2 regions of the Dyella sp. SG562 genome follow, and region 2 is predicted to be linked to the other one. Evidence: predicted binding sites of a transcription regulator. Region 2 holds the regulator's gene; the other holds the start of a gene.
The links. The regulator sigma-54, encoded in region 2, starts transcription at its own class of promoters, with help from an activator protein. The targets are predictions, from matches to a motif close to TGGCACGNGCNTTGC.
Positions count from the first base shown of each region.

Region 1 (5,522 bases), on a different contig from region 2:
CGGTAACCGCCACCGCGGTGGTGGCGATGATCACCAGCCTGCTGATTTCGGCCGCCACGCGGAACATCGACCGGCGCTGGGTGCTGGTGTCGTTCTCGGTGCTGCTGATCGTTTCCAACCTGCTGGTGGCCTACGCGCCCAACCTCGCCGCGGTGCTGGCCGGCCGCGTGCTGCTGGGCATCGCCATCGGCGGCTTCTGGACCATGTCGGCAGCCACCGCCATGCGCCTGGTGCCCGAGCACCTGGTGCCGCGCGCGCTGTCGCTGATGTTCAGCGGCGTGTCGCTGGCCACCATCGCGGCGGCGCCGATGGGCAGTTACTTCGGCGCGCTGATCGGCTGGCGCAACGTGTTCCTGCTGGCCGTGCTGCTGGGCTTGCTCACGCTGGTGTGGCAGCTGGTGACGCTGCCGCGGATGGCGCCCACCGGTACCACGCGCCTGCGCACCCTGGTCGAGGTGCTGCAGCGCCCCGGCATGAGCCGCGGCATGCTCGCCTGCACCCTGGTGTTCACCGGCCACTTCGCGTTCTTCACCTATCTGCGGCCGTTTGTGGAAACCGTCACCGGCGTCGGCGTGGGCGGTTTGTCCGCGATCCTGCTCGGCTTCGGCACCGCCAACTTCGTCGGCACTTCGCTGGCCGGCCTGGTGCTGGAACGCAACCTGCGCGCGATGCTGCTGGGCATGCCGCTGCTGATGGGCCTGATCGCCATCGGCCTGGTCACGCTGGGCCGCGTGCCGGCGGCGCATGCCGCGCTGATCGCGCTGTGGGGCATGGCCTTCGGCGGCGTGCCGGTGGCGTGGTCCACCTGGATCACGCGCACGGTGCCGGACCAGGCCGAAAGCGGTGGCGGCCTGATCGTGGCGGCGGTGCAGCTGGCGATCAGCCTGGGCGCGGCGATCGGCGGCGTGATCTTCGACGCGGGCGGTGCGCGCGGCGTATTCGCGGGCAGCGCGGTGGTGCTGTTCGGCGCGGTGGCGATTGTGGTCATGCGCTTCCGCGCCACGGCAACCGCCGCGTCCTGAAAACAGAACGGGCGCCAAAGCGCCCGTTCCATGCCTGCAAAGATTTCTGCGCCGGTCAGAGCGCGTAGTACATCTGGAACTCCAGCGGATGCGTGCTGGCGCGGTAGCGGGTGACTTCCTGCATCTTCAGCGCGATGTAGGCGTCGATGAAGTCGTCGGTGAACACGCCGCCGGCCTTGAGGAAGTCGCGGTCCTTGTCCAGCGCGTCCAGCGCCTGGTCGAGGCTGGAGCACACCTGCGGGATGTTCTTCTCTTCTTCCGGCGGCAGGTCGTACAGGTCCTTGTCGGCCGGCGCGCCCGGGTCGATCTTGTTGATGATGCCGTCGAGGCCGGCCATCATCAGCGCGGTGAACACCAGGTAGCCGGAGTTCATCGGGTCGGGGAAGCGCACTTCGATGCGGCGGCCCTTCGGGTTGGACACGTACGGGATGCGGCAGCTCGCCGAGCGGTTGCGCGCGGAGTACGCCAGCATCACCGGCGCTTCGAAGCCCGGCACCAGGCGCTTGTAGCTGTTGGTGGTGGAGTTGGCGAAGGCGTTGATCGCCTTGGCGTGCTTGAAGATGCCGCCGATGTACCACAGCGCCGTCTGGCTCAGGCCGCCGTAAAGGTCGCCGGCAAACAGGTTCTTGCCGTCCTTCGCCAGCGACTGGTGCACGTGCATGCCGCTGCCGTTGTCGCCGACGATCGGCTTGGGCATGAAGGTGGCGGTCTTGCCGTTCTGGTGCGCCACGTTCTTGATGACGTACTTCATGGTCATCAGTTCGTCGGCCTTCTGCACCAGCGTGTTGAACTTCACGCCGATCTCGCACTGGCCGGCATTGGCCACTTCATGGTGGTGCACTTCCACCACCTGGCCCAGCGACTCCAGCACCTTGCACATGTCGGCGCGCAGGTCGCCGAGCGAATCCACCGGGCTGACCGGGAAGTAGCCGCCCTTCACGCCCGGACGGTGGCCGGTGTTGTTGTCCTCGTACTTGTAGCGCGACGACCAGGCGGCTTCTTCGGAGCCGATTTCGTAGAACACGCGGCCCATGTCGTTCTGCCAGCGCACGGAATCGAAGATGAAGAATTCCGGCTCCGGACCGAAGAAGGCGGTGTCGGCGATGCCGGTGGACTTCAGGAACGCCTCGCCGCGCTTGGCGATCGAGCGCGGGTCGCGGCCGTAGGCCTGCATGGTGCTGGGCTCCAGCACGTCGCAGTGCAGGACCAGCTGGGTGTGGCCGCTGAACGGGTCGAGGTAGGCGGTGTCCGGGTCGGGCAGCAGGATCATGTCCGACTCGTTGATGCCCTTCCAGCCGGCGATCGAGGAACCGTCGAACATCTTGCCGTCCTCGAAGGTCGACTCGTCGATGGTGTGCGCCGGGAACGTGACGTGGTGATGCTTGCCGAGCATGTCGGCGAAACGCAGGTCGACGAACTCGACGTCGTGTTCCTGGATCAGGTCGAGCACTTTCTGGGCGGACATGACGAACCTCGAATAGATGGGGACGTGGAAACAACTCGCTCTTTGGCAAGCTCCATGCCAGCGGAAGGAGCCAAGCCGGATCAGTTACTTGCGTAAGGATTGCGTGAATGGCGATGGTCGCTTTGCACCTTTAAGGCGCTAAATCAATCGCGATTTTGCACCAACAATGCGCTTCATCCATCGCCCGCGAACAACGCCCGCCATCCTAGCCCGTCATCCCTCATTCGGGCACGTGACCCCCCAGGCCCCGCGCAGCCAACCCCCTCTCCCCTTCGGGGAGAGGGCTGGGGTGAGGGGGCGGGCGGAGCGATGAAGCAGAAGCAGTAAGCAAGCCCCGCCCTGTCGCTACGCCTTGGCGAGCCCCGGCCCCTCATCTGCCTGCCGGCATCTTCTCCCCGGAGGGGAGAAGAGTTCCGTCCCGCACGTCGTCACACAATCGTCACTCCCACGCACTAGCGTCCCGCGTCCACACTCCGCGCCGCGAGCGCCCGTGACCGACCCCGCCGCCGGGCTGTCGCGCCTGTTCGAGGAACAGCGCGACACCCTCAACCGCTATTTCCTCAGGCGCACCGCGCATGCCTGGGATGCGCAGGACCTGGTGCAGGAGGTCTACCTGCGCCTGCTGCGCGCGGACCGGCACGGGGCGCAGGACATCCGCAATCCCGAGGCCTACCTGTTCACCATCGCCTCCAACCTGCTGCGCGAGCACGCCGCCCTGCGCCAGCGCGCGCCGGTCAACGGCGATGCGCTGGAAGACGTGCTGGAACGCCTGGCCACGCCCTGCGAGGCCGCCGCCGGCGTGGACCGCGAGCTGCGCCGCCGACGGCTCGGCGAACTGATCGCCCGCCTCACCCCGCGCTGCCGCGCGGTGCTGGTGATGCATTACCGCGACGAACTGGGCTACCGCGAGATCGGCGAGCGCCTGGGCGTCTCCTCGAACATGGTCAAGAAATACATCGTCAAGGCGCTGGCCGCGTGCCGCGTCGGGATGGCGCGCTATGACTGACGCCATCGACCCGCGCCTGCTGCGCCGTGCCGCCGAGCAGGCGGCCGAGTGGTACCTGGACCAGCGCGAAGGGCTGGATGCCGCGCAGCGCGCGCGTTTCCTCGCCTGGCTGCGGCAGTCGCCGCTGCATGTATCCGAATACATCGGCATGGCGCGCCTGCACGGCGACCTGGGCGCCGCCGCCGCGCTCGATGCCCTGGATACCGCCGAGCTGGCCGACCTCGCCGCCACCGAGCGTGCGGTGGTGCAGCTGCGTCCGCTGCTGCCGCGTGCGCCTTCCGCCGCACCGGTGCGCCGCGCCGGCACGCCATGGTGGCAGCAGGCCATCGCCGCCGTGGCCGTTGCCTTGATCGGCGGCGCGGCCTTCCTGCACGAGGCACCGGCGCCGATGGACGTCTATACCTCCGCTGGCGAGGTACGCGACGTCGCGCTGGACGACGGCACCCTGCTGCAGCTGGACCGCGCCAGCGCGGTGGCGGTGCGCTACGGCCAGGCACAACGCCGCTTCGAACTGCTGCGCGGCGGCGCGCTGTTCGACGTGGGCAGGGACCCGGCGCGGCCGCTGCGCGTGGGCGTGGGCGAGCAGGTGCTGGAGGACGTCGGCACCGTGTTCGACGCGCATCGCCGCGCGGACGGCGCCAGCGTCGCGGTGGTGAGCGGCGAGGTCCGCATCTGGACGGGCGAGCCCGCCGCCACGCAAGCGGAAGCGCTGGCCGACCTGCGCGCCGGCCAGTACGCGGAAGTGGCAGGCGGCCGCCTGGCCGCGCTGGAGCGCCGCGCGGACTTGGCGCAGCACACCGCCTGGCTGCCCGCGGACATCCATTTCGAACACAGCACCGTGGCCGAAGTGGCGCGGCGTTTCGCGATCTACGGCGGCACGCCGCTGCATATCGACGATGCGGCGCTGGCCGCCACGCGCATCAGCGGCCGTTTCCATGCGCGCGACCCGGAAGCTTTCGTGGCCTACCTGGGCACTCTGCCTGGCGTACGTGTACAGCGCGGCGCGGATGACATCCGCATTACACGCAAGCTGTAAGAAAAAATTCATCGAATCGGCGGTACCCGACGGGCGCGCGGGGCACTCGTAGAGATCATGCGGCGGCGATGCGTGTGCGCTTCGCCGCCTTTGTTCTCCCTCTCGCCCCAAGGCTCGCTCCATGCGCAAGACGCTCGCCCTCCATATCGCGCTGCTGCTCGGCGGCACGCTCTCCCTTGCCCTGCATGCGCAGGATCACACCGCCGCGCCGGCGATCGCACCGATGCCGCTGGCCCAAGCGCTGGATCTGGTCGCCAGCCGCAGCGGCTTGCAGCTGGTGTATGCGGCCGACGTCGCCGAAAGCGTGAAAAGCCGCGGCGCCGCCGCCGGCGAACCGCGCGAGCAGCTGCGCCAGCTGCTGGCCGGCACCGGCCTGGACTACCGCTTCGTCACGCCCACCACGGTGACCATCGTGCCGGCCGCGCGCGCGGGAAACGCACCGGCCGCGGACGCGACGGCGTCGCGCGGCCTGCCGCCGGTGGACACTGACAACGCCACGCGCGAACTGGCGCCGATCAGCGTGCACGCCAACGCGGTGGATACGCTGGCGCCGAGCGCCGCGCCGCTGGATGCGGTGCAGCCGACCTCGGTGATCGACGAGCGCTTTATCCGCGACGGCCTGCGCTTCAACTCCAACTTCGACGACATCATCAAGTACGCGCCAAGCGTCACCGTCACCTCGCCGGAAGGCCCGGGCCTGGGCAAGAACGAAGGCATCAGCATCCGCGGCTTCCAGGACGGCCAGTTCAACATCACCTTCGACGGCATTCCGTTCGGCGACGCCAGCGACCTGCACCACACCACCTCGGCCTACTTCAACAACCACGTGCTGGGCCAGGCCGAGATCGACCGCGGCCCCGGCGGCGGCTCCACCATCGGCAATGCGACCTTCGGCGGCACGGTGGGCCTGCGTTCGCGCGAGCCGAGCGACGTGCCGGGCGTCACGCCCTACCTCACCGTGGGCAGCTGGAACACGCGCGCCGGCGGCGTCGC
Region 1 covers NZ_JAAOYS010000002.1:59,692-65,213, forward strand. Annotated here, with positions in the region: gene FHW84_RS03770 (MFS transporter) at 1-1,022, shown strand, start outside; gene glnA (type I glutamate--ammonia ligase) at 1,078-2,487, opposite strand; gene FHW84_RS03780 (RNA polymerase sigma factor) at 2,978-3,493, shown strand; gene FHW84_RS03785 (FecR domain-containing protein) at 3,486-4,529, shown strand; gene FHW84_RS03790 (TonB-dependent receptor) at 4,651-5,522, shown strand, end outside.
Region 1: glnA (type I glutamate--ammonia ligase) is a predicted target of sigma-54. The motif match lies at 2,533-2,547, and genes of this name have one in related genera.

Region 2 (5,522 bases):
GCCCCTGACCAGACTTCCCCGTGGCCCATTACCTCGACCATCTGCCCGCCGAACTGCTCGCCCGCGCCGCCAGGATCCGGCTCGCGGTCTTCGACGTGGATGGCACCCTCACCGACGGCCGCCTGTGGTACGGCGAGGACGGGCGCGAGACCAAGGTCTTCCACGTGCATGACGGCCTGGGCCTGAAGCTGCTGCAGGCGCACGGCGTGCAGGTGGCCCTGATCACCGCGCGCATCAGCCACCCGGTCGCGCTGCGCGCCGAGGAACTGAACATCGCCCACGTCTACCAGGGCCAGCGCGACAAGCTCGCCTGCTTCCGCGAACTGCTGGCCGCGCTGGGCCTGGAGGCCGAGCAGGCCGCCTTCGTCGGCGACGACCTGCCCGACCTGCCGCCGATGCGCCAGGCCGGCCTGGCCGTGGCCGTAGCCAATGCCCACCCCTGGGTGGCCGAGCAGGCGCACTGGCGTACGGCCAAGACCGGCGGCATGGGCGCCGCGCGCGAAGTGTGCGACCTGATCCTGCTCGCCCAGGGCAAGGCCGAGCAGGAACGGGGGCGCTGGCAGTGAGTCTTCGCGATTACCTGCGCGACCGTCGGCTGACGGTCGCGATCGTCCTGGTCGGCGGCGCCGCCGTGCTCAGCCAGCTGCTGCTGTGGTGGCTGGGGCCGGCGCCCAAGCCCAACGACTTCATCGGCCCGCCGCGTTCCGGCTACACCCTGGCCGACTTCAAGGGCTATGTGTACGGCGAGGACGGCCACCCGACCTTCCGCGTCACCGGCCCGCGCCTGGACCGCCGCGAAGGCGACGACTCGCTCTACCTCGACTCGCCCAAGTTCGAGCTCCCGGCCAAGCAGCCCGGCGTGCCGGACTGGAAGGGCGAATCCCGCTACGGCTGGGTGGACAAGAGCGGCACCCTGCTCAAGCTGCAGGGGCCGGTCTACATGCACCGTCCCGCCTACGGCGACACGCCGCAGGCCGAGCTGCATACCTCCGAGGTCACCGCCTGGCCCAAGGAGAACCGCATGGAAACGGCCGAGCCGGCACAGTTGACGCAAGGCGACAGTAGAATGAGCGGCGTCGGCATGCGTGCCAACCTCACTGACAATCACCTGGAGCTGCTCGATGACAGCCACGGCTCGTTCCCGCCGCGCAAACGGAAGTCCTGACCTCATGCGTAGCCGCCTCCTGTTCGCGCTGGCCACCCTCGCCCTGCTGCCGGCCCTTGCGCTGGCCAAGAAGGACGACCGCAGCCAGCCGATGAATTTCACCGCCAAGTCGACCAACGCCTACAACGCGCCCAACAGCATCACCACGCTTACCGGCAACGTGAAGCTGACCCAGGGCACCCTGCTGATCACCGGCGCCGAGGCCAAGGTCTACCTGGACAAGGACACCCAGATCTCGCGCGTGGTGGTCACCGGCAGCCAGGCGCACATCCAGCAGCTGGACGAGAACAACAACCTGATGCAGGGCGACGCCGCCCAGCTCGACTACGACAACATCAACGGCATCGCCGTGCTCACCGGCAACGCCAAGGTGACCCAGCAGGGCCGCGGTGAATTCCACGGCGACAAGATCACCTACAACACCGACACCAGCCTGATCACCGGCGAGTCCGGCGGCGACGGCCTGGTTCACGGCACCTTCCTGCCCAAGCCCAAGCCGGCCGCCGCGGCGCCCGCCGCCAAGCCGGCCGCGCCGGCACCGGCCAGTTCGGCCCCCAAGCCGGCCACGGCGGCTTCGGCCGCGGGTAAGTAATCGATGCTGTCCGCCGAAGGCCTGCAGAAACGCTTCCGCGCGCGCCAGGTGGTGCGCGACTTCGCTTTTTCCATCCGCGAAGGCGAGGTGGTGGGCCTGCTCGGTCCCAACGGCGCCGGCAAGACCACCTGCTTCTACATGGTGGTGGGCCTGATCGAGGCCGACGCCGGCACCATCAAGCTCGACAAGTACGACATCACCGGCCTGCCGATGCATGCGCGCGCCAAGCTGGGCATCGGCTACCTGCCGCAGGAACCGTCGGTGTTCCGCCGCCTCACCGTGGCCGACAACATCATGGCCGTGCTGGAGCTGCGCGAGAACCTCGGCGCCAAGCAGCGCGCCACCGAACTGGAAAGCCTGCTCGACGAGCTGAAGATCGCGCACATCGCCGACCAGCGCGGCATCAGCCTCTCCGGCGGCGAGCGCCGCCGCGTGGAGATCGCCCGCGCGCTGGCCGCCGAGCCGCGCTACATGCTGCTGGACGAACCCTTCGCCGGCGTCGACCCTATTTCGGTGGGCGAGATCCAGCGCATCGTGCGGCACTTGAAGGAGCGCGGCATCGGCGTGCTGATCACCGATCACAACGTACGTGAGACGCTGGGCATCTGCGACCGCGCCTACATCCTCAACGACGGCGAAGTGCTGTCGCGCGGCACGCCGGCGCACATCCTGGCCGACGAGAAAGTACGCGAGGTCTATCTGGGCCGCGAATTCAGGCTATAAGGCTTTCCTGATGGCCGCGGTGCGCGCGCCGTCACATTCAGCCATTCGGCCTACGCGAGGATCGGCGGGAACCTATGGCCGCTCCTCCCCCTAGGGGTTAGGATGACCCGAAGCTCATCCAAGCCTTTGGGCTCATTCAAAACAGTGGCATGAAACCCGGACTGCAGTTTCGCCTCAATCAACAGCTCACCCTGACGCCGCAATTGCAGCAGGCGATCCGCCTTCTGCAGCTGTCGCAGCTGGAGCTGGAGGCCGAGCTGCGCCAGATCGCCGAGAGCAACCCGCTGCTGGAGTTCTCCGAGGACGCCGCCAACGAGGGCGACAGCGAAGGCGATGGCGAGGCCGCCACCTTCGACGCTCCCACCGAGGCCGCCACCTCCGCCAACGACGGCGACAGCGGCGACGAGCCGGCCGACTGGAGCGAATCCGGCGGCAACGCCGAAGAACCCATCGACTTCTCCTCCGCCGGCGGCAGCCGCAGCAGCGGCGGCGACGAGGACCACTTCGAACCGCAGAACGCCGCGCCGGAGACCCTGCAGGAACACCTGCTGTGGCAGCTCAACCTCACCCACATGAGCCTGCGCGAGCGCACCATCGCCGCGATCATCATCGATGCGCTCAATGCGGACGGTTATCTGGGCGAGACGCTGGAATCGGTCACCGCCGCGGTGCCGGCCGACCTCAAGGCCACCGTCGAGGAAGTCGACGCCGTGCGCCGCCAGGTGCAGCGCTTCGATCCTACCGGCGTGGCCAGCCTGGACCTGCGCGACTGCCTGCGCGTGCAGCTGGAGCAGTTCGATCCGGACCTGCCTCAGCGCGAGCTGGCGCTGCGCATCGTCGACAGCGAGCTTGAGCTGCTGGCGCGCAACGACATCGCCCGCCTGTCGCGCCGACTGCGCGCCAGCGACGAGGAAACCCACGCCGCGGCCATGCTGATCCGCAGCCTGGACCCGCGCCCTGGCGCCGCGCTCGACGTCACCCCGGTGGAATACGTCGCGCCCGACGTCTACGCGCGCAAGGACAGCGGCCGCTGGCGCGTCAGCCTCAATCCCGACTGCCAGCCGCGGCTGGGCCTGAACCAGCATTACTGCAACCTCATCGCGCAGGCCCGCGGCGAAGACGCCAGCTGGATGCGCGGCCAGCTGCAGGAGGCCCGCTGGCTGATCAAGAGCCTGGAATCGCGCGCCGAGACCCTGCTCAAGGTGGCCGAGGCCATCGTGCGCCGGCAGAGCGCCTTCCTCGACTACGGCCCCGAGGCCATGCATCCGCTGGTGCTGCGCGAGGTGGCCGAGGAAGTGGGCATGCACGAGTCCACCATTTCCCGCGTCACCACCCGCAAGTACATCCATACGCCGCGGGGCACCTTCGAACTGAAGCACTTCTTTTCCAGCGGCGTGTCCACGGAAGACGGCGGCAGTGCATCCGCCACCGCCATCCAGGCCATGCTGCGCAAGCTGATCGACGCGGAAGACCCGCGCAAACCCCTGTCCGACCAGGCCATCGCCGAGGAACTGCACCGCAAGGGCATCCAGGTGGCGCGCCGTACGGTCGCCAAATATCGGGAGGCCATGCGAATTCCCAGCTCCAGCGAGCGCCAGCGGGCAGGTTGACCAGCGCGCAAGTGCGCCTGGACGGGAACTTGGCGGGATGGAAAGCGTCCCCATACCAAGAGATGACTGTGATGTGTCGGCGACCATCCGGCACCGGCGCATCGACCCACGCCGCGTCATGCGGCAGTACCAGAGGAGGCGCACCATGCAAGTCCAGCTCAGCGGCCAGAAGATCGAGATCACCCAGGCCCTTCGCGAACGCGTGAACGGCCACTGTGAGCGACTTACCCGCCTCGAAAGCAGACTCCTCGAATTGAGCGTCGTCCTCTCCGTCGACAAGCTGCAGCAACGCTGCGAAGGCACGCTCAAAGTCCCCGGCGCCGCACCGCTCCACGCGGAAGCCACCGAATCGGACATGTACGTCTCCATCGACAACATGTTCGACAAGCTGGTGGCGCAGCTGCGCAAGCACCGCGACAAGGTGTGCGACAAGCACCAGCGCGAAGTGCGCGAGGAACGCCAGTACGGCTGAACCTCGCCGGCCCGCCCCGCCCGCCGGGGCGGGCCGCTCCCAAGCCCGGCCCCAGCCCGTGCCGTCTTGCGGCGCACCAAACCGTCCGAACTGGCACAATGTGCGCCATCGCCGCCGGCCCCTGCCGGGCATCACGCGGTGCAAAGGATTCGGTTTGGACCGGCTTACCGCCCGACAACTCTACGATGGCGTGCACGAGCGCATGGCCCTGCGCTGGGTGGCGGGCATGCGCGGCGAATCGCGGGTGCTCGAGCGCGGCGTGACCGCATCGCGGCGTCCTTCGCTGATCGGCTATCTCAACGTCATCTATCCGAACAAGATCCAGATCATCGGCACCGAGGAGCTGAATTTCCTCGACGCCCTGGATTCGCGCCAGCGCTGGGAAGCGATCAACAAGATCGCCGCCTACCAGCCGGTGGCGATGATCGTCACCAAGGACCAGGCCATTCCCCCCGACCTGCGCGAGGTGGCCGAGGAAACCAACACCCCGCTGTGGATCAGCTCCAAGCGCGGCCACGAGCTGCTCACCTGGATGCAGTACCACCTGGCGCGCATGCTGGCGCCGAAGGTCACCCTGCACGGCGTGTTCCTGGAGGTGTTCTCCATCGGCGTGCTGATCACCGGCGAATCCGGCTCCGGCAAGAGCGAGCTGGCGCTGGAACTGATCAGCCGCGGCCACCGCCTGGTCGCCGACGACGCCACCGAATTCACTCTGATCGCGCCGGACGTGATCGACGGCACCTGCCCCGAGCTGCTGCAGGATCTTCTGGAAGTGCGCGGCCTGGGCGTGCTCAACGTGCGCGAGATGTTCGGCCACACCGCGGTGAAGCCGTCCAAGTACCTGCGCCTGGTGGTGCACTTGAAGCCCATGCGCGAAGGCGAGGACACCGACGGCCTCACCCGCCTCACCGGCGACGTCGGCCACCGCGACATCTTCGAGGTGGCGGTGCCGATGATCAC
Region 2 covers NZ_JAAOYS010000007.1:132,275-137,796, reverse strand. Annotated here, with positions in the region: gene FHW84_RS14265 (HAD family hydrolase) at 21-566, shown strand; gene lptC (LPS export ABC transporter periplasmic protein LptC) at 563-1,165, shown strand; gene lptA (lipopolysaccharide transport periplasmic protein LptA) at 1,170-1,757, shown strand; gene lptB (LPS export ABC transporter ATP-binding protein) at 1,761-2,480, shown strand; gene FHW84_RS14245 (RNA polymerase factor sigma-54) at 2,630-4,090, shown strand; gene raiA (ribosome-associated translation inhibitor RaiA) at 4,236-4,562, shown strand; gene hprK (HPr(Ser) kinase/phosphatase) at 4,717-5,522, shown strand, end outside.